DNA from 4 places in the Solwaraspora sp. WMMA2056 genome. Region 4 is predicted to be linked to each of the others. Evidence: riboswitches for the same ligand, from Rfam matches in the RefSeq annotation. Region 4 holds a riboswitch; each other region holds the start of a gene.
What was found. Region 4 has a riboswitch for cyclic di-AMP ahead of O7608_RS04285 (C40 family peptidase). Riboswitches for the same ligand answer to the same signal wherever they lie in the genome.

Region 1 (7,857 bases), 1.8 Mb from region 4:
CGCGATCAGTACGTACAAAACTGTCCAGACCGGGCTGAACAGCCAGGACGGCGGGGCCCAGGAAGGTTGCGCGAGGTCGGCGTACCGGCTGCCGGCGTCGCTGGCGGCCAGGGCACCGAACGCGGCGGCCACGGCGACGGCGGCGGCGAACACGGCCAGTCCCCACCACGGGCGGCGAAGAACCGCAGAGTCAGACACAGCTACTCCAGAGCGCAGACGGGCACGGGTCATCCAAAAGGTGCCGGGGCCACCGTCGCCGGTCCTGTCAGGGAGGATCGGACCAGCTCCGGTGGCCCCGGCGGATACGGGGGGTCAGGTGAATACGGGGGTGTGGTGGCCCGGGGCACGTCAAGCGAACAGGCTGACGCCGCCAGGTCCGACCAGCAGACCGACGACGATCAGGACGATGCCCCAGAGCAGCTGCCGGCGGAACAGGGCGAGAACGCCAGCGACTACCAGTACGACTGCGAGAATCCAGAGAAGTAGCTCCATGGTTGCTGAGTACCCTTCCGCCTGGCTCGGGAAACCTTCAGCGGTCCGACCGGTCTGCGACCGGCTCCGCCGGGTGCAGCACGAACACGCTGTATGCCTGTTTGATGACCGGGTGGGCGACATTACGGACCCGTACCCCGCCCGGGGTGGTGCCGCGTTCGCTGCCGAAGTGGGCATGCCCGTGCACCGCAAGATCGGTCGGCGCCGCGTCGATCGCCTCCGCCAGCAGGTACGAGCCGAGGAACGGGTAGATCTCCAGCGGCTCACCGGCGAGGGTCTCGGGCACCGGGGCGTAGTGCGTCAGCGCCACCCGTACGTCACAGTCCAGCTCCACCAGCGCCGACCGCAACCGGTCCGCGGACTCGGCGGTGGTGGAGACGAAGGCCTTCATCTCCGGTTCGCCGAACCGGCTGGCGCAGCGGCCGGCGAAGCCGCCGCCGAAACCCTTGACCCCGGCCACCCCGAGCCGGCCACCGGGACTGTCCAGGACGACCCCGTCACCTTCCAGCACGGTGATCCCGGCGTCGGTGAGCACCTTCACCAGCTGTGGAACCTCGTCACAGTGGTGGTCGTGGTTGCCGAGCACCGCGACGACCGGAACCGCGAGGTCGCCGAACTCCTGCGCCACGCAGCGCGCCTCCGACTCGGTGCCGTGCCGGGTCAGATCCCCGGCGAGCAGCAGTACGTCAGCCTGGTCGGGCAGCTGGGCCAGGGCCGGACGGAACCGGCCGACGACGTCGGTGTCCATGTGCACGTCACCCACCGCGGCGATCCGGATCATGACAGATCCTCCGCCTCGCTCGGAGCCGAGGCCCGGGTCACCGCGATGTCGGTGGTCAGCGCCACACCGGGGAATCGTTGCGACACAAGCCGGACGATCTCGTCCCGACGGTGCCCGCTCTCGACCTCGCCGCGCAGCACCAACGTGTGGTCGCGGCGGGTGACCGTCACGCCCTGCTCGGCGATCCCGGTGTGCTCGCTGAGCAGCCGCTGGACCGCCGACTCGGTGTACTCGTCGAGCCGCTGTGGCTCAGACCGGCCTGCTGCCTGCCCGTCTGTCCTGGTCATCGCCCACCTCCTGCTGGTTGTCCGGCACCACGGCCAGCCGGTCCAGCAGCACCAGGAAGGACTCGGCGTACGGCGAGTGCGCGGTTTCCTTACGTACCCGTTCCCAGTCGATCTGCTCCCGCAACGAGCGGGCCAACGGCAGCGCACGGGTGAAATCGCAGTAGTGCTGCGAGAAACTGAGCAGTTTGTGCACCATCAGCATGGTGGCGGACAGGACCGGCAGGTGGATCGCGTCGACCGGCCGGACCATGCTCTCGGCGAAGGTCGCGTCGGTGACCGGAGTCTCGATCGGCCGGTGGATCAGGTCCACCATCCGGCCGTCGTCGAAGACCTTGACCAGCCAGTCCTCCGGCGGCCGTTCGGCGGTGAACCCGGCCGCGACCAGGGCGGCCAGCGCCGCCTCCACGTCCGACTCGCGGATCAGGAAGTCCACGTCGTGATCGCTGGAGTGCCCGCCGTGCGCGTAGACGGCGAAGCTGCCACCCAGAACGAAGGGGATCTCCGACTGCTTCAGTACGGCCGCCACCCGCTTGAGGGTGTGCAGCAGACCGTCGTCTCCCTGTTGAGCCATCTGTCTCTCCGATGGGTGGTGATGGTGACGGGTTCCACCGGTACCCGGGGCGTGACGGCTTCACACCTTCGCGTCGCCGACGCGAAGGTGCGGAGACTCGCTACCGTTGGAAAGGTGCTCGTCACTGAGACTCCGGCGCATCCGTCCCCCGTCCCTGAGAGATCCACACTGGATTCACTTGTGGCACCGCCGGCTGCGCCGGCGATCAGCGCCCCGATCACTCCGACCGCCCCGACCCGCCGGGTCCGCCGGATCGCCCTGGTGGGCATCGACGGCGTCGGCAAGACCACCCAGGCGCGGCTGCTCGCCGACGCGCTCACCGCCGCCGGCCTGCCCGCCCACTACCGGCGCAACGCCGGCGGTCGCCGGTGGCTGGACCGGCTGGCGGTGCGACTGGGCCGGCCGGACGCCCGGCGGCTGGTCGGACGCAACGGGCTGATGTTCTGTGAAGCGTTGCTGCGGTGGCTGGCGATCGCCCGGTCGGTCCTGCGTTCGCCCGGCGGCGTCGCCGTGATGGACCGGTACGCCGTCTGCCAGTACGTCAGCATCCGCCGCCACGGTGCCGCCGCTGCCTGGGAGCGGCTGGCCCGGCTGGCGTACCGGATCTTTCCCCGGCCGGATCTGACCTTCCTGCTCTGGCTGCCGCCGGCCGAGGCCCGGCACCGGATCGAGGCGCGGGGCACCGACAGCGAGTCGCTGGAGCATCTGGTGCGCAGCGCGGCGGCCTACCGGTCGTTGCCCGAGGCCGCCGAGTTCGTGGTGATCGACGCGCGGGGCAGCGCGGCCCAGGTCGCCGCGCGGCTGCGTCAGCACCTGGTCGACCGGCTACCGGCCGACCATGGTGGCCGCCTCGGGCGGTGATGAACCGCACACCCTGCTCAGCCCGTACATCCGGGCGTGGGACGTGACGGTCTGGCAGTGACAAGGATCGCAGGGGACGCGGTGACGGGAATGCCGGCGCCGCGTCCGGCGTCATGCTCTCGTGCGGGCCCGCGAAAGGCCGCGGACCTCCGCGAAACGCACCATGGGCAGACCCGTCGCGATGGCGCGACCGAGGTGCCTGGCAGGAAACATCAATCCTGCTCACAGCAATTACTCAGGCAATCGTGTCAGCTTCGACTCACGAGACGGAATCCCTGACGCGTCTTATCTGTTGTGCAGGTGTCGGCATCGTTCGGCGGGACCCGCACATCCGGGTACGCCGGTCGGTGGCGACGTGACGGGGGAGAGGCTGATGGAGATGCGCATCGCAGGTGCCAGGGCAAGTGGGGTTAACGAGGGGACCGTGAGCAACGTGGAGAAGACGATGGCTTTGCGGACCGACGAGGTGGCCGAGGAGCGGGACCTCGTTGGCGTCTACCTGCATGAGATCTCCCGTACGCCGCTGCTCGACGCGGCCCGGGAAGTCGAGCTGTCCAAGGCGATCGAGGCCGGGCTGTACGCCGAGCACCTGCTCGAGGAGGGCACCCCGCGGGCCGGGGTCAGCCGCGAGGAGCTGGAGCGGCTGGTCATCGAGGGTGAGCGGGCCAAGGACCTGTTCATCCGGGCCAACCTGCGGCTGGTGGTGTCGATCGCCCGCCGCTACGTCCGGTCCGGGATGCCGATGCTGGATCTGATCCAGGAGGGCAACACCGGTCTGGTCCGGGCGGTCGAGAAGTTCGACTACGAGCGCGGCTTCAAGTTCTCCACCTACGCCACCTGGTGGATCCGGCAGGCGATCAGTCGGGCCATCGCGCAGCAGGAGCGGACCGTCCGGCTGCCGGTGCACCTGGTCGAGGACGTCAACCGGATGCGCAACGTCGCCCGCCAACTCACCCGGGAGCTCGGCTCGGATCCGGAGCCGGAGCAGATCGCGGCATCGCTCGGAGTGCCGGTCGAGCGGGTGCACGAGCTGGTCCGCTGGTCGCAGGACACCGTCTCGCTGGACACCCCGGTCGGCGACGACGGCGACACCAACCTCGGTGACCTGGTGGCCGACAGCGACGCGCCGTCGCCGGAGGACATCGTGCTGACCGGGTTGGAGCGCCAGCGCATCGAGGGCCTGCTGAACCACCTCGACGACCGGTCCGCCGGCATCATGCGGGCCCGCTACGGGCTGGAGGACGGCCGGGAGCATTCGCTCACCGAGGTCGCCTCGCGGTTCTCGCTGTCCCGCGAGCGCATCCGCCAGCTGGAGATCCAGGCCCTCGGCCGGCTGCGTGAGCTGGCCCGGGCCGAGGGGCTGCAGGCGGCCTGACCGGTCGGCCGCTGCCACGACCACGGTCCCCTGTGACGACGAGGGCCCGGCATCCGTAAACGGATGCCGGGCCCTCGTGTCGGTGCCGGTCGGTCAGCGCACCCGGCCGTACCCGTACGGTGCCATCATGTCCACGCTGGCCAGTTGGACGGGCTGGCCGAACGTCGGTGCGTGGATGACCTTGCCGTCGCCGACGTACAGGGCGACGTGTGCGAGGTTCCGGTAGAACACCAGGTCGCCCGGTGCCAGGTCGCCACGGTTGATCTTGGCGACCCGGTCCCACTGCATGGCGGCGTTGTGCGGCAGGCTCTTGCCTGCGGCCCGCCAGGCAGCCAGGGTCAGACCGGAGCAGTCGTAGCCGTTCGGCCCGCTGGACGCCCACACGTACGGCTTGCCGATGGCGCCGTACGCGAACTCGACCGCGACGCCGGCGGCGCCGGCGACCGACGGGATCGTCCCGGTGTACGACGAGCCGGACTCGGTCGCCGCACCGTAGGCCTCCTCCCGCTTGTCCATCAGCTTGTCGATGTCGGCTTCGATGGACTTCTTGCGGTCGGCGAGCTCCTTGGCCTGGGCTTCCTGCTTGGCGAGCGTCGCCTGCAGCTTCTCCTGCTCAGCCAGGTACGTCGCCTGGGTGCTGGTGAAGTTGCTGAGCCGCTGCTGACGGTCCCGCGCGAGGTGGTCGAGGGTGCCCAGCCGGTCCAGGAAACCGTCCGACGAGCCGCTGTCGAGCAGCGCGCTGGCGGTGCTCAGCCCGCCGGACTTGTAGGCGGTGATGGCGATCTGCCCGACCTCGACCTCGGCCCGGGCGAGTTCGTCCTGCAGTGGACCCAGCTTGGTGTCGAGCTCCTCGACCGCCGCCCGGGTGGTCTTGGACTCCTCGGTGAGCCGGTTGTACGACTCGACGACCTTGGCCAGTTCCTCGGATTCCTTGTTGATCTGCTGCGTGAGTTCGCTGACCGAGGGCTGGGCGGAGACGGCGACGGCCGGAACCACCAGCCCGGCGGTCACGCCGGCCAGCACGAGGGTACGCAGCAGAATCCGCGCTGTTGACAAGAACGCAGAACCCTTCTTCCCACGCCGCCTACCGGGTTAGCTGACGGATTCGGGCGGGAAGGTGTCGCCCTACCGCGTGTGACACGCGGATTCACCCCAGACGTGCTCGGTGGGTCCCCGGGTCACCACCATGCGATCACCGAACAACTACTTTCAGTGATTGCCGGATGGTGATTCGGCGGCACCGGGCCGGCGTCACCGGGGTCGGTGACTGGTAACCGGACCAGCGGATCTAACCTAGCCGCAACGGTTGCTCGCGGAAACCCTCGCTCGTCGTGATCCGTGGCATCGACCATGGTGGAGTGGCGCCGATAGTCACAGAATGTAGTGCACAGTGGCGCTGCGTCATGCAATGGCGAATCGGGTGGCTTCGCGAGGTGGTCGCACGGTGACCGGGCGCCAGGTTTCGATCGACTGGGCGAAATGCTCGATAAGTCGCTCTACGCGGTTGCTGGTGGGCATCCACTAGGGTAAATAAGAACAAAAGTGTCGTATCGGAGTCCAGGAAGCGTCCTGCCGTACGTCAATCAGCTAGGTGGCAGAATGCGTATCTTCCATCGAGTAGCTCGCCGTTTGCACAATGGACGCGCAAGGTCAGTGCCGTACCCGACCTTCGGAGGCAGCCGATGCGTGCCACCCGCCGGACCCCGCCACTACGCGGATCCCCGACCCTTCGCCGGGCCGCCCGGCCGGGCGACCGCAGCAGCACCACGACACCGTTGATCCCCCGGACACCCGGGCGCCGATCGCCCGCCCGTGGCGCGGCACCCGGCGCCCCGGTCACCCGACCCGCCGCCGCTGGGCCGACCTTCTACCGCCAGCCCGGCATCTGCGTCACCGCCGACTGGTTCGTCGTCGCCGGGCGTCGGTTCGCGATCCGGGACCTCACCGAACTGCGTACCGCCCGTGGCGCCCGGGACCGGCTGACCGGGCGGTTGGTGGCAGTGACCGTCGTCATCCTCTCGGCGATCGCGGTGACCATCGGCTTCACCCAGGGGCTCGCCGAGGTCAGCGCTGCTGCCTATTTCGCGATGCTGGTGGCGGCGTTCGTCCCGGTCGGCCTCGGCTGGCTCGGCGACAAGGTACGGCCACGGTCCTACGAGCTCTGGGGCCGACACGAGGGCCTGCTGGTCCTGCTGTTCAGCACCGACGAGGAACGCCAGTACGGGCAGGTGAGCCGGGCGTTGATGCGGGCCCGGGAGATGTCGCGGCTGGCCGGCCTGTCCGAGCCGGTGACGATCGAGCCCTGGGTGCCCGACCAGCGGTGAGCCGGCCGGCGGCCCCCGCCGCCGGTCAGCCCGCAATGTCCTCGTCCAACTGCCGGGCGAGGTCGAGCAGCATCGCCACCGATTCGTCGGTGGACAGCGCCTCCGCGCGGAGCCGATCGAAGACATGCTGGTACGACCGGACCTCGCCGGCCCGGTCGATGACCTCCTCGACCAGCGCGCTCTCCACGTAGACCACGTCGGCGTCGGCCTGATCGGCGAAGTGCAGGATGACGAACGGGCCGAGGACGGTGTTGCTGCCCGCGGCGAAGGGCAGCACCCGGACCGAGACGTGCGGGGCGGCGCACATCTTCGCCACGTGGCGCAGCTGCTCGCGCAGAATGCGCCGACCGCCGGTCATCCGACGGAGCGCGGCCTCGTCGAGGATCACCTCGATGCGGGGCGGGTCGGCACCGTCCAGCACCGCGTGCTGGCGGGCCATCCGGATCTGGACCCGACCCTCGATCTCCTCGGCCGGTACGTGGTGCGGGCCGTCGGCGGGGATCACCGCCCGCGCGTACTCCTCGGTCTGCAGCAGGCCGGGGAAGCTGATCGGCTGGAAGTACTGCAGCGCCGAAGCCTCGGCCTCCAGCCCGATGTAGGCGGCGTAGGCCGCCGGCACCCGGTCCTTGTACCCGCTCCACCAGGCCCGTCGCCGGGCTGCCCGGGCCAGTTCGACCAGTTCCTGGACCTGCTGCTGGTCGCGGACCCCGTAGAGGTCGAGCAGGGCCTTGACGTCGTTGGTCGAGATGCTGACCGAGCCGGACTCGATCCGGATGAGCTTGGACAGCGACCAGTCCATCTGGGTGACGACGTACTCCTGGGTCAGCTCGGCCGCCTCGCGTGCCCGGCGCAGCGCCGCGCGGAGTCGGCGGCGCCCGATGGTCGGACCCTGGTGTCGGGCTGGCATGGATCGCTCCGGGGGAGTGCCTAGCAGAATGCCACCTGGCTGGTTGCCGTCTCTTGACGCTACACCGGTGCCGTCCGGTCTGCTATGGACGGCTGGCCCTTACCAACCGGGGTACGGCGTTCCGGACTTCGGGCGGCCCGGTCGCCCCCGGTGGGAGCAAGATCCACGACTGATAGTGTCCGCGCGAATTGCCTGAGGTCTTAGAAGGCAAATGCCCCAAAATATCCGTATAGAGGAGTCTGGGTGACTGTGATCAGCA
Region 2 (7,857 bases), 610 kb from region 4:
GTGACCGCATCGACGTCGGGTGGCGGTGACCGGCTCACCCGCCGTGTTCACCCGCCGCGCGCCGCCGGCGGGCGGCGGAAACCGGGCCGGCACCGTGGAGATCGGGTTAGATTGGCGGGGTGCTCGGTCTACCCACTCATGTGACCGCCTGCCTTTTCGACCTCGACGGGGTGTTGACCCAGACCGCGAAAGTACACAACAGGGCGTGGGAGGAGACCTTCAACGACTTCCTCCGCGCCCGTGCCCTGGCCGCCGGCCACCCCTTCCTTCCGTTCGATCCCGGCGCCGACTACAGCCGGTACGTCGACGGCCGACCACGGGCCGACGGGGTGCGTTCCTTCCTTGCCTCGCGAGGCGTTGAGCTTCCCGAGGGGTCGGTGGACGACCCCCCGGCTGCCGACACCGTCAACGGCATCGGCAACCGGAAGAACGAGGTCCTGCTGCGACGTATCGCCGAAGACGGCGTGCAGGTCTACGACGGTTCGCTGGCCTACCTTCATGCTGCCCGCTGGATCGGGCTGCACCGGGCCGTCGTGTCGGCCAGCGCCAACTGCCGGGACGTGCTGATCGCGGCGGGGATTGAGGAGTTGGTCGAGGTGCGGGTAGACGGGGTGATCGCGAGAGAGAAGGGCCTGCGCGGCAAGCCGGAACCGGACACGTTCCTGGCCGCCGCCGCGCAGTTGGGGGTGGAGCCGGCGAACGCGGCGGTCTTCGAGGACGCGCTGGCCGGGGTGACGGCGGCACGGGCCGGTGACTTCGGCTGCGTGGTGGGCGTCGACCGGGTCGGTATCGGCGACGAACTGCTCGCCCATGGTGCCGACATCGTGGTGAACGACCTGGGGGAGCTGCTGGTCGGAGCCGAACGGTGATCCGCGAGCGGGCCTACCCGGTCGAGCCCTGGCATGTCCGGGAGACCCGGCTGGACTTCGACATCCTGGCGCAGTCGGAGTCGGTCTTCGCACTGGCCAACGGGCACATCGGATTCCGTGGCAACCTGGACGAGGGGGAGCCGCACGGCTTGCCGGGCACCTACCTCAACTCGTTCTACGAGTTGCGGCCGCTGCCCTACGCCGAGGCCGGGTACGGCTTCCCCGAGTCCGGGCAGACCCTGGTGAACGTCACCAACGGCAAGCCGATCCGGCTGCTGGTCGACGACGAACCGTTCGATGTGCGCTACGGCGACCTGCTCTCCCACGAGCGGGTGCTCGACCTGCGGGCCGGGCTGCTGGACCGGCGCCTGGAGTGGCGGTCGCCGGCCGGTCGGACCTGCCGGGTCCGCAGTACCCGGCTGGTGTCGTTCACCCAGCGGGCGGTCGCCGCGGTCTGCTTCGAGGTCGAGGCGGTCGACGAGCCGCTGCGGATCATCGTGCAGTCCGAGCTGGTCGCCAACGAGGAGTTGCCGGCGCAGAGCAAGGACCCCCGGGTGGCCGCCGTACTGGACCAGCCGCTGCAGGCCGAGGAGCGGTTGGTGCAGTCCGACGGCGGGCTGCTGATCCACCGGACCAAGGCCAGCGGGCTGCGGATGGCGGCGGCGATGGGGCACGAGATCGACGGCCCCGGTGACGTGGCGGTGAGCACCGAAGGGTTCGACGACTGGGTCCGGACCACCGTCTCCTGCCTGCTGCAGCCGGGGCAGCGGCTGCGGGTGGTCAAGCTGTTGACGTACGGCTGGTCCAGTCAGCGCTCGTTGCCGGCGCTGCGCGACCAGGTCGGGGCGGCGTTGGCCGGCGCCCGAATCTCCGGCTGGGAAGGGCTCTGCGCCGAGCAGCGCAAGTACCTCGACGACTTCTGGGACCACTCCGACGTGCGGGTCGACGGCGACCCGGAGATCCAGCAGGCGGTCCGGTTCGGCCTGTTCCACGTGCTGCAGGCCGGGGCCCGCGCCGAGCAGCGGCCGATCGCCGCGAAGGGCCTGACCGGACCGGGGTACGACGGACACGCCTTCTGGGACACCGAGATGTTCGTACTGCCGGTGCTGACCTACACCCAGCCGGCGGCGGTCGCCTCGGTGCTGCGCTGGCGGCACTCGACGCTGGACCAGGCGCGGGAACGGGCCCGGATGCTCGGGCTCAACGGGGCGGCCTTCCCGTGGCGCACCATCCGGGGGCAGGAGTGTTCGGCGTACTGGCCGGCCGGCACCGCCGCCTTCCACGTGGCGGCGGACATCGCCGACGCGGTCCGGCGCTACGTGCACGCCACCGGTGACGTCGAGTTCGAGCGGGAGATCGGCCTCGAGCTGCTGGTGGAGACGGCCAGACTGTGGCGCTCGCTCGGCCACCACGACCGGCACGGCCGGTTCCACATCGACGGGGTGACCGGGCCGGACGAGTACACGGCGGTGGTCGACGACAACATCTACACCAACCTGATGGCGCAGCGGAACCTGCTGACGGCGGCCGACTGCGCGCTGCGCTACGCCGACCGGGCCTGGGTGCTCGGTGTCGACGACGAGGAGACCGCGGCCTGGCGGGACGCGGCGCTGTCCATGCACGTTCCGTACGACGACGAGCTCGGCGTGCACCCGCAGTCGGCCGGGTTCACCCGGCACCAGGAGTGGGACTTCGCGGGCACCTCGCAGGACCACTATCCGCTGCTGCTGCACTACCCGTACTTCGATCTGTACCGCAAGCAGGTGGTCAAGCAGGCCGACCTGGCGCTGGCGATGCACTGGCGGGGCGACGCCTTCACCGACGAGGAGAAGGCCCGCAACTTCGCCTACTACGAGCGGCGTACGGTGCGGGACTCCTCGTTGTCGGCCTGCACCCAGGCGGTGATCGCGGCCGAGACCGGTCACCTGGAGCTCGCCCACGACTACCTGGGCGAGGCCGCGTTGATGGACCTGCACGACATCAACCGCAACACCCGTGACGGCATCCACGTCGCGGCGCTGGCCGGGGCGTGGCTGGCGTTGGTGGCCGGGTTCGGCGGGATGCGCGACCACGCCGGGGAGCTCTCCTTCGCCCCCCGGTTGCCGCAGCGGATCAACCGGCTCGAGTTCGCCATGATGTGGCGGGGCATGCGGCTGCGGGTGTCCGTCGGGCGCGACGAGGTGACCTATGCGCTACGCGACGTGGATCCGAACGCGACGATCGAGCTGACGCACCACGGTGAGGCGATCACCGTCGCCGCCGACAAGCCGGTCACCCGGGCGATCGCGCCGGCCGGGGCGGCGGGCCCGCCGCCGCAGCAGCCGGCGGGCCGCTCCCCGGTGCGCCGGTCGGCCCGTACCGACTGACTGACCCCGCACCGGCCGCGGGGTCCGACGCGACCCCGCACCGGGCCGCGGGGCCCGACGCTTCGCGCGCCGGCCAGCCGTCCTGACTGACCGGCGCGCGGGCACTCAGAGCAGGGACAGGTGCACGTGGTTGGTGTGGTCGCTGCTCGGGTCGCCGCCGGCGCCGCTGTAGGAGCTCCAGCCTGTCGTCGGTGACCAGAACTGGCGGTACCAGATCACGTAGAGGATGCCGAGTTTGTCGGCGTTGCGGACCAGGAACGCGGTCAGGTTGTTGCCGTAGAGCCGGGCGTCGCCGGTGGCGTCGCCGCCGAAGCCGCTGGACTGCATGGAGAAGTCACAGGCCCGGCCCTTCGGGTGCTCGAACGGGCCACCGGGTCGGAAGCAGGAGACGAAGCGGGTGAAGCCGGCCTTCTTGGCCTCGTTGAGCGCGTGCATGGTGCGGGGGGTGATGCAGCCGCTCGTGGTGGGGTCGTCCAGGCTGCACGACTCGGACGGCCAGGAACCGTTCGCGTTGCGGGGTGCCTGCGCGGCGACCGGCGAGGTGGCCGAGACGAACCCGTTGGTGGCGACCGCGCCGACCAGCTGCAGGGCCTTCTCCGACTCCTTCTTCTGGCGGGACATCACCTCGAGCTGCTGTTCCTCGCGGGTCACCTCGGCCTCGATCGCCGCGACGGCCCGGGCGGCCTGTTCACGGGCCTCGTTGAGCTCGCGGACCCGCTTGTTGTCGTGCATGGCGATCATGTCCAGGCCTTCGGCCCGGTCCAGCAGGTCGTCCGGGCTGGCGCTGTTGAGCAGCACCATCACCGGGGTGATCCGGCCGAGACGGTACGAATTGGAGGCGACCTCGCCGATCTGCGGGGTGAGTGCCTCCAGTCGTTCCTCCACCTTCTCCAGTTCGAGGTTGAGCTGAAGTTGCCGCTTGCGGGACTCCTCGACGGCGGCCTTTGCTTCGACGAAGCCTCGGTTGGTCGACTCGATGACGTCGCTGAGCAGTGGCTGCGCGCCCTCGTCCGAGGGGTCCTGGGCGGCGGCCGGGGTGGCGACGACGAGGCCGGCGAGCAAGGTGGTCACGGCGGCCAGTGCGGCGGTGAACGGAACCCGCCGGTATAGGGGTGCGGTCATCCTGTTCCTTTCCTTGGCCGCCGACCGAGTTAGCTGACGGGTTCGGGACGGAACGATCCCTACCGCGACGTCGCGGATTCACCCCGGTGGAAACGTGGTTCCCCGGCTCACCCCGAAGGACGATTAGGCGGCGGTCACCGCCGGCACCGGTGGGTGCCGCCTGGCGGAGACCGCCGGCAAGCTTACCGGATCGGTGACCGGCGACAACACCTCGACGACCGTCGTTGACCAGGGAGAATTCCGTTACTGGACAACGACTTTAGGTAATGTCCACTTTCTGCGTCGGCGGGCCTACGGCATGTCGCGACCGGCTGGGTCGATAGTGCCGTGGTCGGGGGATGGAACTGCCTAAAATGCCATAGAAGCCGAAAGTAGGAAATAACCTCCGGATGGATTCCCTGATGACAGACGACCCGTTCCTGACGGCTGCCGATCCGTCCCCGGTCGGTGCGGCCGGCGACGGCGTCACTGACGACGACAGCGTGGCCGTCATCGGCCTGGGTCGATTCGGTGGGCAGGTGGCGCTGTCGCTGTGCCGGCTCGGTCACCGGGTGCTCGGCATCGACGGCGATCCCCGCCGGGTGCAGCGCTGGTCCGACCGGCTGCCCCGGACGGTGGAGGCGGATCCCACCGACGAAGAGTCGCTGCGGCACCTCGGGGTCGCCGACTACCCGTGCGCGGTCGTCGGCATCGGCGCCGACATCGAGGCCAGCATCCTGACCGTCGTGTCGCTGACCGAGATCGGCGTGCCGGAGATCTGGGCGAAGGCGATCACCGCCAAGCACGGCCGGATCCTCGCCTCGGTCGGTGCCCACCACGTGATCTTTCCGGAGGCCACCATGGGGGACCGGGTCGCGCACCTGCTGGCCAGCCGGATGCTCGACTTCATCGAGTTCGACGACGGCTTCGCGATCGCCAAGGTGTGCGCCCCGGCGGACAGCGCGGGTCAGACCCTGGCGCAGGCCCGGCTGCGGCAGCGGTACGGCATCACCGTCGTCGGCATCAAGGAGCGTGACCAGCATCTGCGGTACGCCGTACCGGACTCGGTGATCCCGCCGGACGCGCTGCTGATCGTCGCCGGGCCGACCGCGGACGTGCAGCGGTTCGGCGGTTGACCCAGGGATCCTGGGCGTAACCGTCTCGTCACGCCTTCATTTCGTGAGCTGATCAGCCTCTGGACTTTCGCAAACTCGTGACTCAGGCTACAGTCCTCCCATGGGAGCGCTTCCATTGATGGATGTGCACCAGAACACTGTACCGACGCGCGGCGTGGCGCTGTTCGCAGCGCTTCGCCGACCGCTCAGCCCTTGGGCTGGCGGCGGGCCAGCCCGGACTCCGCCGCCAGCCACGCACCGCCTGTCGAGAGGAGGTGGAACCAGAGCCACTCGCGTGGCCCGGCTCCCGCGCGTCACGCACGACCTGGACGCCAAACCGCTCGTGCGTGTCAGTAACTGATGGTGGGGACGGGGGTTGCCCTCCCCGTCCCCACGCTAGTCCTCGATTGTTACGACGTGGAATCGCCGACAAGTCAGGACCGCGACGCCGCTGCGTCCAACTGTCCTGCGCAGCCTGCCGATGCATCGGCAGGCTTCGTTGTGTATGGAGCTGTCGTGGCTGCCTGGCCCGGTCGCGGTCGGGATCGGCGGCAGCGCCGTGCGGGCATCGACAATCGTCCGGGGCCGCCGGTCGACGGTGTCCCAGCTCACAGTGGTCCGGCCGGGGCCCGCACGGCGGAACTGTCACCGGACGGCGGATGGCGCCCCGCGACATGCATCGTTGACCATGGATGTCCTGGCGCTGGTTCGTCCGCCGGTGCCCGCACCGAAAGCGAGTCACCCGTGACCACTGTGCCACCGCCGCCGTCGGATCGCGCAGCCCACCGCGACGGCAGCCGTCGCCCCCGGGCCGCCCGACGGCTGGGCGTCCTGCTCGCCGCCGTACTGCTCGGTCCCGCCCTGCCGGCGGCGAGCGCAAGCGCCGCGACCGGCGCCGACACCGAGGCGCCCACCACCCCCGGTGTCCCGACCGTCGCCGCCATCAGCACGGACCAGGTCACCCTCACCTGGACCGCCGCCACCGACGACGTCGCGGTCACCGGCTACGAGATCGCCCAGATGCAGGCCGACTACATCATCATCAAGACCAGCCCGGTCAACGAGATCACCATCGTCGGCCTGCAGCCGTCACGGACGTACCAGTTCTGGGTGGCCGCGCGCGACGCCGCCGGCAACCGGTCGCCGACGAGCCCCGCCCTGCGACTGACCATGCCGCCCGGCGACGACCAGGCACCCACCGCCCCCACCGGCCTGACCGCCACCCAGACCGGCACCGACGCGGTCACCCTGCGCTGGCAGCCGTCCACCGACAACGTCTACGTCGCCTGGTACGAGGTGCTGCGGGTGCACCCCGACGGCTCGACCACCCGGGTGGCCACTGCTCCGCAGCACCCGCCGACCGGTCCGACCGCCCGGGTCGGCGGCCTGCAGCCCGGCACCAGCTACACCTTCGCGGTACGGGCCCACGACGACGCCGGCAACAGCTCGCCGCTGTCCGCGCCGCTGACCGTGACCACCACCCCGGTCGCCCCGACCTGCGAGGTCGCCCACCAGGTGATCAACCACTGGCCGGGTGCCTTCCAGGCGCAGTTGGACGTCCGCAACCTCGCAGCGGAGCCGATCGACGGCTGGACGCTGAGCTGGACCACGCCCGACGACCAGCAGATCGCGTACCTGTGGGGTGCCGAGCCGGTCGACCTCACCCCACCCGACGTCACGGTCCGCAACTAGAAGTGGAACCGCCTGATCGCGCCCGGCGGCAGCGTCCAGCTCGGCTTCGTGGTCACCGGCGCCAGCACGACCACCGCGCCGACCGGCTTCACCCTCAACGGCGCGAAGTGCACGGCGGTACGCTGACCCGGAAACGGCCGGCGAAATGTCCCGGTGACGACAACTTGCTAGCCTCGCCCGCATGCGGGTGCTGGTGGTCGAGGACGACCCCGAGGTACGGGGCGCCGTCGTGACCGCGCTGCGTACCGGTGGCTTCGCGGTCGACCAGGCGGCCGACTGGAGCCAGGCCGACCTGAACATGAGCGTCAACGACTACGACTGCCTGGTGCTCGACCGGATCCTTCCGGAAGGCGACTCGCTGAACCAGCTCGGCCACCGCCGCCGCGCCGGCCTGACCGTACCGGCACTGGTGCTGACCGCCCTCGACAGCGCCGGGGACCGGATCGCCGGTTTCCAGGCCGGCGTCGACGACTACGTGGTGAAACCGTTCGTCACCGCCGAACTCGTGCTGCGGGTCCGGGCGCTGTGCCGGCGCCGGGGCGTCACCAGCCCGCCGCTGCTGCGCATCGCCGACCTGGAGGTCGACGCGGCCCGCCGGGAGGTCCGCCGGGCCGGCATCCTGCTGACCCTGACCCGCAAGGAGTTCGCCGTCCTGGAGATGCTCCTGGTCCGCTGCCCGGCCGCCGTCAGCCGCAGCGACCTGTTCGAACACTG
Region 3 (7,857 bases), 2.2 Mb from region 4:
GGTGTCTCGGTCGTCTACCGCGCGATCGACATCGAGAACGCCCGTCCCATCGCCGTCAAGCTGCTGGCCCCGGCTGTCCGGGGCGATCGTCGTGCCCACGCCGACATCCGCCGGGAGGCAATGATCGCCGACCGGTTGCGGCACCCGAGCGTGCCCCGGGTGTACGACGTCGGCGAGATGCCGCTCGGTGGTGGCGGCACCGCCTCGTACGTCGCGATGGAACTGCTCACCGGCTGGGTGCTGACCGCCCGCCTGCGCGACGGCCCGATGCCGTGGTCCGATGCCGTGCGGATCGCCGCCACCGCCGCCGACGTGCTGGCCGTGGCGCACCGTCGGGGCGTGGTACACCGCGATCTCACCCCCAGCAACGTGATGCTGACGGATGCCGGGGCGAAGATCATCGACTTCGGGCTGGCAACGGTCGCGGACCGGCCAGCGCGTGGTCCGGGCCACCGTACCGGGTGGACCTCCGGACCGCGTCGGCCCGACCTGCCCGTGCACCCGGTCGGCGGACCCGGCCGGCCGAGCGACGACGTGTACGCGCTGGGCGTGCTGCTCTACCAGATGGTCACCGGCAGCTCGCCCTACCCGGCGGCCCGCCCGGGCCGGTCGGCGGCCGACGTACGGTTCAGTGCATTGGCCCCGACCCCCGTACTGAACGTCACCGGGATGCCGCGCGCCGTCGCAGAACTGTGTCGGGCGTTGATGGCCAAACGGGCTGACACCAGACCGAGCAGCAGCGAAGCGGCCTTCGCGCTGTGGGAGCTGCTGGACCGCCCGGCCGTCGAGTCCGTGCTGGCCGGCAGGTCCTCCCACTGACACACTCCCGGCGGGTCGCTGCCCCGGGCGGTGGTCCGCCCGGGGCAGCGGCATCTCATGGGTCCGCTCAGCCGAGCTGGAACGGCACCCGTACGGTCGACTGACCGGCGGCCGCCGTGGCGGCATCCACCCGTACCGTCGTCGCGGCGTTGCCGATCGCGTTCCACAACTCCAGTCGGACGCAGCCGTTGCTCATCGCCCGGAAGTCACCCGAGGCCGACCGCAGGCCGGCGCTGTTGCGGTACGTCTCGGTGCCGGGCACCGGGTCGGTGGCGAAGTAGTGGTAGGTCTCCGTACGGCTGTAGGCGCCTGAGCCGGTGAAGTCGTACGACACCCGGGCCTGGATACCCGCGCCGACCGCGGTGCCCGCGTCCACCTGCAGGGCGAACGTGGTGCCGGCCGACCGGTACGCACCGGTCAACCCGCAGGCCCGGAAGGTGACCGGGTTGTGCGGCGTACCGTCGTGGTTCGCTCCGCCCGCCGACGGCACCGTCACCGTCGTCGCGGCCGTCCCGGCGGTGTTGCTCAGCACCCCGGCGGACCGCAGGTGGAACAGGTCCGAGGTGACCGGCGGGGTGGTCGGACCCGGCGTGGGCGAGGCCGGTGGGGTGGGGGACAGGCTCGGCGACGGGTTCGGGGTGGCCGGGGCACCGGTGGCGTTGCCGCCGCTCCAGGTGTGCGCCCCGCTGGTGGCGGTCCGCCCGGCCGGCACGGTCAGTCGGGTGCCGTCGGAGAAGGTGACCGTGACCGGTGCGGCGGTGATGTTGCTCGCGACGTAGGTGCGGGCACCGTTGCGGTTGAACACCGCGTACAGCGGGGTGTTCGCGGTGACGCCGGTGTCGACGCGGCCCAACGCGGCCAGGTTGCGCACCCAGTGGAACGTGTGCGCCCGGCTTTCGCCCTCCTCGACCGGGTAGTTGGGGTTGGCCCGCAGGCTGGTCAGGGCGGCGTCAGCGTTGCCGAGCGCCTGGAACGACCAGAGGATGTCCTGCCAGACCGTCGGCGGACCCCCGTTGTTGCTGACCAGCGCGTTCCAGTTGGTGGCGATGTAGTCCGGCCGGTAGCCGAGGTAGAGCGAGCCACCGGTGATCGGCAGCATGTTGATGCCCTGAATCATCTCCGGTTCGGCGCTGAACCAGGTGGCGTACGCACCACCGTCGCCCCAGACCATGCCGACCGACCGGTGCCCGAAGTTGGCCGGGAAGTTGGTGTCCGAGGAGTCGAACCAGTACTCCTGGATGGCCGCCGACTGGGTGGTGTAGATGTACAGCCCGGCGTCGCGGATCGCGGTGTTGCCGGTGGCCAGACCCCACTGGATCAGGGCGTTGGCGAAGTTCATCCCCTCCGACGAGGATTCCTGGTTGTTGCCGGCGAAGAACGCGCCGTGCCCGGCCGCCCAGTCGTGCCCGGCGTAGATGTCGAAGTCACGCAGGAACGGGAACATCGGGTCGTTGCGGTCCCAGCTGTTCGCGTCGCGAATCAGCAGGTTGACCATGCCGCCGTACTGGCTGGTCGACGCCCATGTCGGGTCGAACTTGGCCAGCGTCGCGGCGGCGGCGATGTAGTAGCCGTAGTGGAAGTGGTGGTCGTTGAGGTCGGTGTCGGAGCCGTACGAGGCGGGGTAGCCGACCAGGGTGCCCCACGCCTGGTCGTAGAAGAACACCCGCTCGGCCTTGCCGGGGCTGGCGGTGAACCAGTCGGTCAGCCGGGTCCGGATCGCGGCGAGCAGGTGGTCGCGTTGCGCGGTCCGGCCGAGCTGGTCGGCGATCTCGGCCAGGCGGGCGGCCCGGCCGAGCGCCTTGCCGGTCCAGTAGGTGTCGTTGTTGAACCCGGCGAACGGGTCTCCGGAGGCGGCCTGGTCGAGGTGGGCGGTGAGGGTCGCGAGGTCGGCGCCGGTGCTGGTGGCCACCGCCGGCACCTCCGGCAGTACGCCGTGGAAGCGCATCGCGGTCCGGAACGACGTCGCGCCGACCAGGTTGCGCATCGGGCCCCGGGCCGACACGTAGGTCTCCGCGATCGGGCTGCCGCCGTCGAGGTGCTTCCACTGGTGCGGGTAGAGCGAGACGACCGTGCCGGTGGCGGAGCCCTCACGGGCCGTGGTGGTGAAGCTGTAGGTGGCGTCGACCGTGCTGCTGGCCTGGTCGTAGCTCCAGCTGACCCGGGTGCCGGTGACGTGGGCGTGGGCGTACTGGCCGTAGCTGTCCATCAGCGCGGTGCGCCGGGCGGCGCTGGTGCCGGTCGAGGTGGGCAGCAGCGCCACCGAGAAGTAGCCACGGCCGGCCAGGGTGGAGCTGATCGTGGTCCCGGAGACGGTCCAGGTCGCGCCGCTGGGGGCGTAGGCGACGTAGTCGTGGCCGCGCATCAAGAATCCGACGCGGGTGCCGCTGTGGTGCCAGACCGTCGGTGTGCCGGGGAACGACAGTTGTGCGTTTCCGCCGGTGACCTGGGCGTACACGAACGGCAGGCCGTGGCCGACGGTGGTGCGCAGGGTGCGGGTGCCGTCGGACCAGTACGGACTGACGGTCCAGTCGGTCCAGCCGTCGACCTTGACGTCCGGGGCGTTGAGTCCGGCGACGCCGAGGGTGAACTCCCGGGTGTACGGGTAGTGGTACTCGCCGACGCCGGTCGACGTGCCGGAGATCGCCGCCTCGGTGGTGTACGAGACCCCGAGCCCACCGGAGGCCGGCTGGAACGACATCGGGTGGGCGTGCAGCGGATCGGAGTACGCGCAGTTGTAGCGCTTGAACAGCAGCGACGACCACCAGTCGTTGGTGGGTACCGCACCGGTAGGCGCGTTGCCGGTCACGTACTGCCGGGGGTTGGCGGAGATGTTGCCGCAGGCGGTCGGGGCGGCGGCACCGGCCGGGCGGGTGGTGGTGTAGCTGCCGGCGCCGACGGTGGCGGCGTCGGCGGTGCGCAGCACGCCGAAGTTCAGTCCGGCGGCTGCCAGCGCCGTCACGGTGGTGGCTGCCAGGATCCGGCGCGGCGTGCGGCTTCGGCGCCCGCCTCGGATCGACAGTGTCATGGTGCCTCCGGTCAGATCGGGCGTAGTCCAAGATCACAAACTGTTTCACGCCCATTAATGAGTTATTGCCAGGAGGTCACCAGAGACCTGGCCCTGCTGTCAATATCCGGACATGAACTTTCGTGAATCAGGTAGGCGTCGGCTGTTCCGGTTGACAGCCGCACGGGTTGCTCGTTACCTTCGTGAGAGCGCTCTCACAGCCTCCTTGGCTCCGACAACACGGGGTAGGGTCGGGGTGACGGTGAGCTGAAAGAGCGCTCTCACTGATTGTCCGGTGTCGTTGCCGGCCGGAACGCCGGTCGGCGTCGGCGCTTTTCGCAATCAGTCCATTCGTTATCAGTCCATTCGTTGTGCCCGCATACCGCCGATGCCATTTGCCGACCATTGGGTCGCGGATCGAGTCGGCGCATCGCGCGGGCTGAGTCGGCAGGTCGGCCGGGCCGAGCCGGCGCATCGCGCGGGCCGGGACACGACGACGGCGGCCACCGTTCGGTGACCGCCGTCGTTCGGGGGAGGAATCAGTACACGGACAGGTGAACGTGGTTGGTGTGGTCGCTCGACGGGTCGCCGCCGGCACCGCTGTACGCCTTCCAGCCACTGCTGGGCAGCCAGATCCGCTTGAACCAGATCACGTAGAGCACGCCGAGCCGGTCGGCGTTGGCGATGTAGTAGTTGGCCAGGTTGTCGCCGTAGGTCTTGTCCCCGCCGCTGGCGACCCCGCCGAAGCCGTTGGGCTGGGCGGCGAAGTCGCACGCCCGGCCCTTCGGGTGCTCACCCGAGCCGCCGTTGCGGAAGCAGGAGACATAGCGGGTGAAGCCGGCGGCCTTGGCCTGGTTGAGCGCGTGCAACGTACGCGGGGTGATGCAGCCGGAGGTGGTCGGGTCGTCGACGTTGCAGGACTCGCTCGGCCAGGAGCCGTTCGCGTTGCGAGGTGCCGGCGTCGCCGACGCGCTGGCCGACCCGGAGCCCGACGACCCGGAGCCCGACGATCCGGAGCCCGACGATCCGGAGCCCGACGATCCGGAGCCCGACGATCCGGATCCGGAGCTGTTCGCCGCTTCGCGTTCGGCCTGCTCACGGGCCTGCTCCTCAGCGGCGACGGCCACCGCGAGGGCCCGTTCGGCCTGCTTCTTGCGCTGATCCATGATGGTCAGCTGCTTGCGCTGCTCGCGGATCTCGTTCTCGATGGCCGCCTTCGACCGGGTCACCTGGTCGCGGGTGCGGTACAGCTCGCGCAGCTGCTTCTCCTCGTTGGCGGTCACCGCGCTCAACGCGGCGGCGCGGTCGAGGAAGCCTTCCGGCGAGGTGCTGTTCAGCAGCGCAGAGACCGGACCGAGCCGGCCGTTGCGGTACGCACGGTCGACGAGCTGACCGACGTTGGTGTTGCGGACCTCGAGTTCGGTCTCGACCTCGGCCAGCCGTGCGGTGAGCTGCTTCTGCCGCTTGCCGGAGTTGTCGAGCGCGGCCTTGGCGTCGATCCAGCCGCGCGAGGCCGCGTCGAGCTCCTTGCGCAGACTCGGGGTGCCGCCTTCGTCGTCGGAGCCGGCGGGAGCGTAGGCGGGTAGCGCGGCACCGGCCGGCACCGGGGCACCGACCGGCGCTCCGGTGACGGCGATCAGGATCGCGGCCAGCGGCACCAGGCGGGCAAAGCGGTTCTTCCGCCCCGGCGTCGCGCGCCGGGGTCGTTCGGGGAGCGGGTACGTCACCGTGCAGGTTCCTTCCGTCAGCCGCCGACCGGGTTAGCTGACGGGTTCGGGACGGAAGATCCCTACCGCTGACGCGGATGCACCCCAGGAACGTGGTTCCCCGGCTCGCCGTACAGGCGATTAGGCGACGGCCTTCGCGGGCGCCGGAGGGGCGCCGCCCGGACGAAGACCGAGGCCGAGGCTACCGGTCCGGTCGCCATCTGTCGCGAGATCGATGAACATATTATGTCTAGATAAATCGGAAATAAAGGTACATCGCCGTTGTTTGCGTCGCGGGAAGGTCACGAAACTTAAGCGTCCGCTAATCACCAGTCCGTCGGTCCGCAGGGGTCCGCAGGCGACAATGGCTCGACTTGCAGCGTTGCGTGATCGATTCCGAACTCTTCGTGCAGGGCCCGCCGGGCGTCGCGCAGCACCCCGCCGACCTCGGCGCCGGCCACGGTGGCCAGATGCGCCGAGACCACCTCCATCCCCTGGGTGAGGGTCCACACGTGCAGGTCGTGCACGTCGCACACGCCCGGCACGGCGGCCAGGCGGGCCCTGACCCGGGGCACGTCGACGTGCTCCGGCGCGGCCTGGACCAGCACCCGCACCGCGGAGCGGGCCAGCCGCCAGGTCCGGGGCAGGATCAGCGCCCCGACGGCGACGGCGACCACCGGGTCGGCGTACCACCAGCCGGTGGTGGCGATCACCAGGGCCGCCACGATCACCCCGACCGAGCCGAGCAGATCGCCGAGCACCTCCAGATAGGCGCCCCGGACGTTGAGGCTCTCCTTGGCGCCGGCGCGCAGCAGCCCGAACGCGACCAGGTTGGCGACCAGGCCCGCCACCGCCACCGCCAGCATCGGGCCGGCGGGCACCGGCTCCGGGTCGGCGAACCGGCGGACCGCCTCGACCATGACGTAGCCGGCGACCCCGGCGAGTAGCGCCGCGTTCGCCAGGGCGGCGAGCACCTCGAGCCGGTAGAGGCCGAAGGTGCGCTGCGGATCGTCGGACGCGCGACGGCCGGCGGCGATCGCGGCCAGCGCCATGCCGATGCCGAGAACGTCGGTGAACATGTGCCCGGCGTCGGAGAGCAGCGCCAGGGAGCCGGTGAGCAGCGCGGCCACCGCCTCGACGACCATGAAGACCGCCAGCAGGACGAACGCGATCCACAGCCGCCCGTAGTGTCGCTGCCCGGCGGTGCCCGCTCCGTGATCGTGTCCCGCGCCCATCCCGGTCACCTTCCGTCGCCCGGTGCCCCGACCGAAGACTAATGCTCACATAGCGATATGTGCAACAGATGACCGGGCGGCGCCCACCACCCCCGCCGGGAGCCGCCGGAGCAGGCCCGTCAGCCGCCGCCCGGCACCGGATCGACGGTCACCAACCGTTGGGTCGCCCGGGACAGCGCCACGTACAACGTCCGTACGCCCGCTGCCGACTCGGCACGGATCTCCGCTCCCGCGACCAGCACCACGCCGTCGTACTCCATGCCCTTGGCCTGCAGACTCGACACGACCTGCAGACGTGGGTCGGTCAGCTCGGTGGCCAGCCAGCCGGCGACCTCGTCGCGTCGGGCCACCGCGGCGATCACCCCCACCGTCCCCTCCACCTCGGCGAGCAGCGCGGTGGCCGCCCGGCGGACCGCCGCCGGCAGTGCGGCGACGTCGACCTGCTCGCGGCGCGGCGGCACCCCGGTCGAGCGCACCGCCGTCGGCAGCACGGCGTCCGGGGCGACGGTACGGATCACCTCCGCCGCCAGCTCGAAGATCTCCGCCGGGTTGCGGTAGTTGGTGGTCAACTGGAACTCCTGCCGGGGCCGACGACCCAACGCCCGGTCGCGGGCCTGAGCCAGCTCGCCGGGATCCCCGGTCCACGCCGTCTGCGCCGGATCCCCGACCACCGTCCACGACGCGAGCCGCCCCCGACGGCCGATCATACGCCACTGCATCGGCGAGATGTCCTGTGCCTCGTCGACCACCACGTGGGCGTACTCCCGGTAGTCCACCGGCCGTTCCCGCGCCGCCGCCCGCGCGGCCCGTTCCCGGTCGACGAAGGTCGTCACCTCTCGTACCCCACCGGCGAGCCGGAACGGATCCTGCTGGCGGCGCTTGGGCTGCGGCGGTCGACCGAGCAGCTCGGCCAACTCGTCGAGCAGCGCGACGTCGGCGATCGTCGGACCCTGCTCGGCCAGGTCCCGCAACGACTCCCCGAGCAACCTGATCTCCGCCGGTTCGAGGATCCCCTGCGCGTAGCGGCGCAGCCGTTCCGGCCGGGCCAGCCAGGCCAGCACGTGCCGGGGCAGCAGCCGTGGCCACCAGGCCT
Region 4 (7,857 bases):
ACGAGTGTCGATCAGCAGGCGACCGCAGCCGCCGCCTCGTGGGGAACGGGGGTGCCGCTGGCCGGGTCGATCCAGACCTGCACCGCAGGCTCCAGCGCGATCGTGGTGGCGGGGCCGGCGCCGGTGCCGTGCCGGGCGACCATCGCCACGTCGACGGTGAACTCGAACAGTCGCCAGTCCACGTGCGGCACGGCACGCGCGGAGCGGGCGAGTCGGGCGACGGTGGCGACGTCGGTGACCGGGCGCGCGCGGCCGGCGAGGTACGCCTCGTCGTCGCTCTCCTCCGGCGGGAACGAGTGCAGCGCGTACCGCCCGTCGCGCTCCAGGTCGCGACGCTTGGGCGAGTCGACGATGAAGCAGAACAACCCGTCCTTGGTGATCACGGGCGAGACCGGATGAACCCGGGGGCCACCGTCGGCACGCACCGTCGCCAGGTAGCCGAGACCGGGGCCGTACTGCTGCATGAGAAGCCGGATCGCCGTGGCCAGGCGGGGCTCGTCGGCTGCGAACTGGGACCAGGTTGCCATGCCGACCATTCTATCGAACATGTGTTCGAAGAGATAGTCGGAACGCGGCGTGTCCGCCCTCGACGATCACCCCAGCCGGCGAGGTGCCCGGCCGAGGGTCGCTATGGTGTGACGATGCTCCTCTCCGACCGGGACATCGTCGCGGAGACCAAGACCGGCGGGCTCTCCCTCGAACCGTTCGAGCCTGCGCTCATCCAGCCGTCGAGCATCGACGTCCGGCTCGACCGGTACTTCCGGGTGTTCAACAACCACCTGTACACCCACATCGACCCGGCGACCCGGCAGGACGATCTGACGTCGCAGGTCGAGGTGCCCGACGGCGACCCGTTCGTGCTGCACCCCGGCGAGTTCGTGCTCGCCTCGACGCTCGAGGTCGTCTCACTCGGCGACGCACTCGCCGCCCGGTTGGAGGGCAAGTCCAGCCTGGGCCGGCTCGGGCTGCTCACCCACTCGACCGCCGGCTTCATCGACCCGGGCTTCTCCGGCCACGTCACGCTCGAACTGTCCAACGTCGCGAACCTGCCGATCAAGCTGTGGCCCGGCATGAAGATCGGCCAGCTCTGCATCTTCCGGCTGTCGTCGACCGCCGAGCATCCGTACGGGTCGTCGGTCTACGGCTCCCGCTACCAGGGACAGCGCGGACCTACCCCGAGCCGGTCCTGGCAGCAGTGGCGGACCTGGCCGACCAGCTGAGCCAGCGCGGGCAGGTAGCGAAAGACGCCCTCCCAGGCCGGGGGGAGACCTGGGAGAGCGTCTTTCTGGTGGCCGGTGCTGCCGCGCAACGGGGGGATCCGCGACATGCGCCAGGCCATGGGGAGGAGTGAGGTCTAGCCGGGCCTTCCGTAGCTGTGGATGCCGGAGCCGAGCTTGCGCATCGCGATCGGCTCGCCGGCCTGCGAGGCGTGCACGATCCAGCCGTCGCCGACGTACATTCCGACATGGGACAGGCTGTAGTAGAAGACGAGGTCGCCGGGGCGCAGCTCGTCACGGCTGATGTTCCTGGTCACCTGCCGCTGACGTGCCGCGTTGTGCGGCAGTGAGACGCCGCCCTGCCGCCAGGCGGCCAGGGTCAACCCGGAACAGTCGTAACCGCTCGGGCCGGCGGATCCCCAGATGTACGGCTTGCCGATCTGCGCGCAGGCGAAGGTGACCGCCTTTCCGGCGGCTCCCCCCGGGTAGGTCGCCGGGCAGGGTGCCGGGCGCAGCGAGCCCAGGCTGGTGGACGATCCGTACGCCTGCAGTCGCAGCTCCTGGAGCCGGTCGACCTCGGCGTCGATCTCCTTGGCCTTCGCGGACAGCTGCGCCTCGGTGCTGGTCAACTCGACGATCAGTTGGTCCAGCGGAGCTTTCTCCGCGGCGTACTTCTCCTTGAGGTCGACCACGGCCTGGACGTCGCGGGCCTGCCGGCGGGCGAACTGGTCGAGCAGTTCCAGCTGGTCGGCGAGGTGGGTCGGCTTGCCGCTGGTCAGGATCGCGCTGAACGCCGACGGGCTGCCGCCCTTGTACGACCGGGCGGCGAACTCGCTGACCCGGTCCATCGCGAGGTCGATCTGGACCTGCAGCGGTTGGATCTTCTTCTGCAGCGCCTCGGCCTGCTTCTTCTTGGCTGTGAGGTCCTGCCGTACGGCGTTGTGCCGTTCGATGGTGGGCTCCAGCTCGGCCCAGACCTCGTCGATCTGCGCTTCGATCTCCGCCACGGTCTGTTGCGCCTGGGCGGGTGCGGGTGCGCCGGTCAGCAGCAGGCCGATGCTGGTGGTGACGGCGATCGCGCCCTGGAGGAGGCGTCGACGGGTGTTCCGGACTGTCCGGAGGTGGTCCTGGTCGGACCATCCGGATCGCCGAGGGGCTGTCGTAGCCACCAGGACTCCTTCTCCCCAGACCGCCTACCGGGTTAGCTGACGGGTTCGGGCGGAAAGGAGACGCCCTACCACAGACGACGCTGTGGATTCACCCCGGTTCCGTGGGTCCCCGGCTCGCCGTGTCGCTGACGATTTGGCGGTGTCAGGCCGAGGTCAACCGGGCTGGTTGACGTCCTCCCGACTCGACGATCCCCAAGGGTAGAGAGGGCCGTTCTCGTCACGCAAGCGAGGTGACTACTCATTTCTCAACGTACTCGATCGATTGCTAGTCGTATATCACCCGCCGTCGTTCACGCGTTCGAAGAACAGGGTCCAGCCGGTCCGAAAGTGCCGGTCCGGACGATCGATGATCGCCGACCGCCCCGCACTTTCGGACCGTACCGGCCGACGTTGACCTGCACGTTCAGCCGACGCGCTTGAATCCGACCACCGGCATGTTGTCGATATTCTCCATTTGCACGGGTTGTCCCGGACGTGGCGCGTGCACCATCATGCCGTTGCCAATGTAGAGACCTACGTGACGCAGATCACTGAAGAAAAAGACAAGATCACCTGGGCGCGCCTCCGACCGACTGACCGTCGAACCCTGGTTCCACTGCGCGCCGGTGAAGTGGGTCAGCCCGACACCCGCACTCGCCCACGCGTACTGCGTCAGACCTGAGCAGTCGAACGCGTTAGGACCGGTGGCACCCCAGACGTACGGCTTGCCGATCTGCGCGCACGCCGTACCGACCGCGACCCCCGCCGCCCCGCCGACCGATGCGGCCGGGCACGGCCCGGACGCCCCGGAACCGCCCGTGAAACCGGTGGTCCGGTACGCGGCCAGCCGCGCCTGCTCCAGCCTGTCGATCTCGGCGTCGATCGTCTTGCGCTTGTCGGCCAGCTCCTCGTCCTGCGCCTTCTGCTGCGCGATCAGCTCGTCGAGCGCCTGCCGCTCGGCAAGGTAGCGGTCGCGGGTCTCGATCACCGTCGCGATCTGCTGCTGACGCCGCTTGGAGATCCGGTCCAGCACCAGCAGCTGATCAGCGAGACTGGTCGGCGAACCGGTCTTCAGCAACGCGTTGAGTTCGCTCGACGGACCGGTGCGGTAGTAGCTGTTGGCCACCTCGCCGATCTCGTCAGCGGCAAGACTGGCCTGCAACGACAGTGGCGCGATCCGCTTGTCGAGTTCAGCGGCCTTTTTCTGGTTGGCCTTGAGTTCGCTGCGAACTTTGTTGTACTGCTCGATCACCGGTTCCAGCTTCAGCCACTGGGCGTCCAGTTCGGCTTCGATCTCCGCCAGAGAGGGTTGGGCGGCCACCGGGGCAGCCGGCCCCACGACCGCGGCCAGGACGAGCAGCAGGGCGACGACACCACGCCCGACAATGGGCGAACACTTCTTTGAGTCACCAGATAGAAACTTAAAGTAATCACCTGCGCGCGTACGGGTGAGCACACGTGCCATTGGCAGCGACTCCTTCATGAACGATCGCCGGGGCCTCCCGGGCGGGGGAAACGGAGGCCGACATTCGCAGCGGTCGGTGCACCACCCTATTGGAAGGATGCGCATTCGCTCAAGGCTGGGGATCCACCCACCGCACCACATGACCGGCAGCGTCCATCCGATCACGCTAGCGTGACACGATGACGACACTCAGCCTTCCCGAAGAGTTGGTGCTCCTGGGTCACGACGACTCCGGCACCGTACTGATCGCCACCGACGACCTCGACCACAGCGTCGCCGGCGCCGTACTGTGCGACCTCGCCGCGACCGGCCACCTCGACCTCGACGTCGACGGCCGGGTCACCGCAGGCGGCGAACGCGCACCCGACCCGCTCGGCACCGACCCGTTGCTCGAGGCCACCTGGCACAGAATTCACGCAGCGGCCCGGCAACCGCCGGAACACTGGGTGACCGCCCTCGCACCCGGGCTGGTCGACCGGGTGCTCGACACGCTCACCGAGGCCGGCCTGCTCCGGCGTGAGCAGGGTCGGGTGCCGATCCTGCGGCGTACCCGCTACCCGACGCCGGACGGCACGACCCCGGAGCCCGAGACCGAGGCACGGCAACGGCTCCTGACCGCCCGCCGGGGCAACGGACCGGTCGGTGCCCGTACCGCCGCGCTGGCCGGGCTCCTCGATGCCCTCGACGCGCTGCGGATCCTCGGGCACACCGACGCGCAAGCCGCCGGTACAGACACCGGTACGGACGGTGGCGCCGCGGACTGGCCTCAGCGGTGCCTGGCCCGGTACCCGTCGGTGGAGTGGGCGGTGGCCGCCACCCGTACCGTGCTCGACGAGCGCCGGGGCAGGATCGCGCGCGGTGTGTTCATCGCGACGAACGTCGCGAGCGGCGGGAGCTGACCGGCCCGGAGCCGACCACCCGCCAGCCCACCGCCACGACCCCGCCGGCGGCCGCACCGAGCAGGACGCCCGTGGCGTTGTTGACCCAGTCGTAGCCGACGCATTCCCGCCCCAGCCCGGACACCGCCTGGGCCAGCTCCACCCCGGCCGGTGCCAGCAGCAGCAACCCGGTGGCGAGCACCGGTCGACGTACCGCCAGCACCGTGCAGAAGGCCAGCGGTACGAACATCGCGACGTTGCCGACCCGCTCGCCGAGCGAATCCACCGTGACCAGCCCGGACCAGAGCACGGCCGGGTCGGTCAACGACCGGGCGCAGGCCGCGATCACGGCGGCGTCCGGCCCGGAGACCGAGACCCCGGGAGCCAGCGGTACGCCGGTGCCGACCGGTGCCGGAGGCAGGGTGAGCGCGGCGACCGCCGCCGCACCCAGCAGCATGCCCAGGGTGGGCCAGCGGGCCCAGCCGAGCCGGCGGGCCAGTGGCCGGTGGACCAGCACGCCGACGACGGCGAGAGTCGCCAGGGTCAGGAACGGCCAGGGTTGGGAGAGGAACTCACGGGCCCAACCCAGCACCCGCTTCTCCCTACTCCTCGGCGGCCGTCGACGATGCTACCGCCGGCGTGACCGACCTGAGCAGCACGGTCGCCACATCGACGACCTCGACGCCCTCGCCCGCCGCGCCGCTGGACTGCTTTCCGGTGACCCCGTCACCGAGCATGGTGAAGCAGAACGGGCAGCCGACGGCGATCGTCTGGGCACCGGTGGAGAGGGCTTCCTCGACCCGGTCGACGTTGACCCGTTTGCCGATCCGCTCCTCCATCCACATCCGCGCGCCACCGGCCCCGCAGCAGAACGACCGCTCCGAGTTGCGGGGCATCTCGCGTACCGCGTCGTCGGCACCGAGCGCGGCGCCGAGCACCTCGCGGGGTGGGCTGAAGACCCGGTTGTGCCGGCCCAGGTAGCAGGGGTCGTGGTAGGTCAGACCGCCGTCGACGGGGGTGACCGGGGTGAGCTTGCCGGTGGCGACCAGGTGGGCCAGCAGCTGCGTGTGGTGTACGACCTCGAAGTCGCCGCCGAGCTGCCCGTACTCGTTGCCGAGGGTGTTGAAGCAGTGCGGGCAGGTCGCGACGATCTTGCGCTTCGCCGGCTCCCGGTCGCCGAACGCCTCGTTGAGGGTCTCCACGTTCTGCTGGGCCAGCATCTGGAAGACGAACTCGTTGCCGATGCGCCGGGCCGGGTCGCCGGAGCAGGTCTCGCCCTCGCCGAGGATGGCGAAGTCGACGCCGGCGGAGTGCAGCAGGGTCGCCACCGCCCGGGTGGTCTTCTTGGCCCGGTCCTCGAAGGCACCGGCGCAGCCGACCCAGAACAGGTACTCGAAGTCGTCCACCTCGCCGACCCGGGGCACCTCGAAGTCGAGGCCCTTGGTCCAGTCCTCGCGGGTGTTCGGCGGTGCGCCCCACGGGTTGCCCTTGTTCTCCAGGTTACGCAGCATCACGCCGGCCTCGCTGGGGAAGCTCGACTCGATCAGCACCTGGTAGCGACGCATGTCGACGATGTGGTCGACGTGCTCGATGTCGACCGGGCACTGCTCGACGCAGGCGCCACAGGTGGTGCAGGACCACAGCACGTCCGGGTCGATGACCCCGCCGTCGTCCGCCCCGCCGATCAGCGGGCGGTCGGCCTCGGCCAGGGCCAGGGCGTCGACCGTGGCGAGCTGCTCGGCGGTGGCCTTCTCCTCGCCGGTGAGGTCCTTGCCGCCGCCGGCGAGCAGGTACGGCGCCTTGGCGTACGCGTGGTCGCGCAGCGACAGTACGAGCAGCTTCGGTGACAGTGGCTTGCCGGTGTTCCAGGCCGGGCACTGCGACTGGCAGCGGCCGCACTCCGTACAGGTGGTGAAGTCGAGCAGACCCTTCCAGCTGAACTGTTCGACCTGGGCGACCCCGAACTGGTCTTTCTCGGGGTCGGCCTCTTCGAAGTCGAGCGGCTTGCCGTTGCTGGTCATCGGTCGCAGCGCGCCGAGGCCGGAGTTCGGTGTGCCCGGGTCCCGCTTGAAGTAGATGTTGAAGAAGGCGGCGAACCGGTGCCAGGCGACGCCCATGGTCAGGGTCAGCGCGATGACGATCAGCCAGGTCATCGAGATGAGGATCTTGACGAGGGCGGTGATGCTGATCGCCGCGTCTGAGGCGGGCAGCAGCGCACCGAGGGCGTGGCTGACCGGGGTGGCCCACACCGGGAAGTCGAAGTGGTCGGTGGCGACCCGGAAGCCGCGGATCAGGAACCCGCAGACCAGTACGGCGAGCACGACCGCTTCGACGAAGTAGCCCTGCCACATGGTGGAGCCGGTGAACCGGGAACGGCCGCCGGCCCGGCTCGGCCGGTTCGCCAGCCGGATGCCGATCAGCACCAGGATGCCGGCCAGGCCGAGGATGGAGACGTACTCGGTCACCAGGCCGTAGAGCAGCCAGCCACCGATCACCGGGATGCCGCCGCCGGCGTCGACGACCTCGAAGTACGCCTCCAGCACCAGGATGGAGAGCAGGACGAAGGCGACCATGACGAACCAGTGCGCGGCGCCGACGACGCTCCAGCGCAGCATCCGGGTGTGGCCGAGGGTCTCGCGGAGCATCACGGTGGCGCGGGTCGCCGGGTCACCGGTGCGGGTGGGGTCGGGCTGGCCGAGCCGGATGATCGAGACGAACTGCCAGACCGCTCGGCCGGCGAGCGCCACCGCCACCACGGTGACGATGGCGGCGACGACCGTGGTGACGATCTGAACCGTGCCCATGCGCTGGCCTCCCGGTGTGCTGCGGACGCGCGGCGGGTGACCGGGTCGCCGGTCCCGTCGTCAGCCTACCGTCAGGTTACCCGGCAGTAACGTAAGGAGCAGCGTCACCGATCCGTCGGTCACCGCAACACTAGGGCAGCACCACGCCGAGCCGATCGGCCGGGGCGACCAAAACAGCAGGTCAGACCGCCAGCCAGCACCGGCTGGTCAGCCAAGGGGAGACCGGACGGGAAACCGACTGGTCAGCCCGACGGGAAACCGGTTGGTCAGCCCGACGGGAAACCGGCCGGGCCGACCGCACATCCGACTGTCTCAGCGCCAGCGGGACAACAGGATCAGCGAGCT

Region 1: it holds a riboswitch for cyclic di-AMP, as region 4 does, so the genes downstream of both, O7608_RS27840 (C40 family peptidase) here and O7608_RS04285 (C40 family peptidase) in region 4, are expected to answer to the same signal.
Region 2: it holds a riboswitch for cyclic di-AMP, as region 4 does, so the genes downstream of both, O7608_RS07100 (coiled-coil domain-containing protein) here and O7608_RS04285 (C40 family peptidase) in region 4, are expected to answer to the same signal.
Region 3: it holds a riboswitch for cyclic di-AMP, as region 4 does, so the genes downstream of both, O7608_RS14355 (coiled-coil domain-containing protein) here and O7608_RS04285 (C40 family peptidase) in region 4, are expected to answer to the same signal.

Annotation. Positions count from the first base shown of each region.
Region 1 is NZ_CP128360.1:6,141,200-6,149,056, reverse strand. Features, by position in the region: gene O7608_RS27875 (TspO/MBR family protein) at 1-231, opposite strand, end outside; gene O7608_RS27870 (GPGG-motif small membrane protein) at 349-492, opposite strand; gene O7608_RS27865 (metallophosphoesterase family protein) at 530-1,273, opposite strand; gene O7608_RS27860 (hypothetical protein) at 1,270-1,560, opposite strand; gene O7608_RS27855 (nucleotidyltransferase family protein) at 1,523-2,131, opposite strand; gene O7608_RS27850 (dTMP kinase) at 2,312-2,992, shown strand; gene O7608_RS27845 (sigma-70 family RNA polymerase sigma factor) at 3,438-4,367, shown strand; gene O7608_RS27840 (C40 family peptidase) at 4,461-5,423, opposite strand; cyclic di-AMP (ydaO/yuaA leader) riboswitch at 5,434-5,575, opposite strand; gene O7608_RS27835 (DUF6232 family protein) at 6,050-6,691, shown strand; gene O7608_RS27830 (DUF5753 domain-containing protein) at 6,717-7,598, opposite strand; gene O7608_RS27825 (DUF397 domain-containing protein) at 7,842-7,857, shown strand, end outside.
Region 2 is NZ_CP128360.1:1,536,643-1,544,499, forward strand. Features, by position in the region: gene O7608_RS07085 (ABC transporter ATP-binding protein) at 1-29, shown strand, start outside; gene O7608_RS07090 (HAD family hydrolase) at 120-869, shown strand; gene O7608_RS07095 (glycoside hydrolase family 65 protein) at 866-3,235, shown strand; gene O7608_RS07100 (coiled-coil domain-containing protein) at 3,341-4,357, opposite strand; cyclic di-AMP (ydaO/yuaA leader) riboswitch at 4,360-4,497, opposite strand; gene O7608_RS07105 (potassium channel family protein) at 4,759-5,472, shown strand; partial or broken gene O7608_RS07110 (fibronectin type III domain-containing protein) at 6,205-7,269, shown strand; gene O7608_RS07115 (winged helix-turn-helix domain-containing protein) at 7,325-7,857, shown strand, end outside.
Region 3 is NZ_CP128360.1:3,128,116-3,135,972, forward strand. Features, by position in the region: gene O7608_RS14345 (serine/threonine-protein kinase) at 1-819, shown strand, start outside; gene O7608_RS14350 (glycosyl hydrolase) at 887-3,778, opposite strand; gene O7608_RS14355 (coiled-coil domain-containing protein) at 4,363-5,550, opposite strand; cyclic di-AMP (ydaO/yuaA leader) riboswitch at 5,557-5,687, opposite strand; gene O7608_RS14360 (cation diffusion facilitator family transporter) at 5,856-6,764, opposite strand; gene O7608_RS14365 (HelD family protein) at 6,884-7,857, opposite strand, start outside.
Region 4 is NZ_CP128360.1:924,164-932,020, forward strand. Features, by position in the region: gene O7608_RS04275 (pyridoxamine 5'-phosphate oxidase family protein) at 12-527, opposite strand; gene dcd (dCTP deaminase) at 642-1,220, shown strand; gene O7608_RS04285 (C40 family peptidase) at 1,355-2,386, opposite strand; cyclic di-AMP (ydaO/yuaA leader) riboswitch at 2,393-2,535, opposite strand; gene O7608_RS04290 (C40 family peptidase) at 2,790-3,830, opposite strand; gene O7608_RS04295 (GOLPH3/VPS74 family protein) at 4,010-4,729, shown strand; gene O7608_RS04300 (VanZ family protein) at 4,695-5,300, opposite strand; gene O7608_RS04305 ((Fe-S)-binding protein) at 5,311-7,512, opposite strand; gene O7608_RS04310 (cell division protein CrgA) at 7,825-7,857, opposite strand, start outside.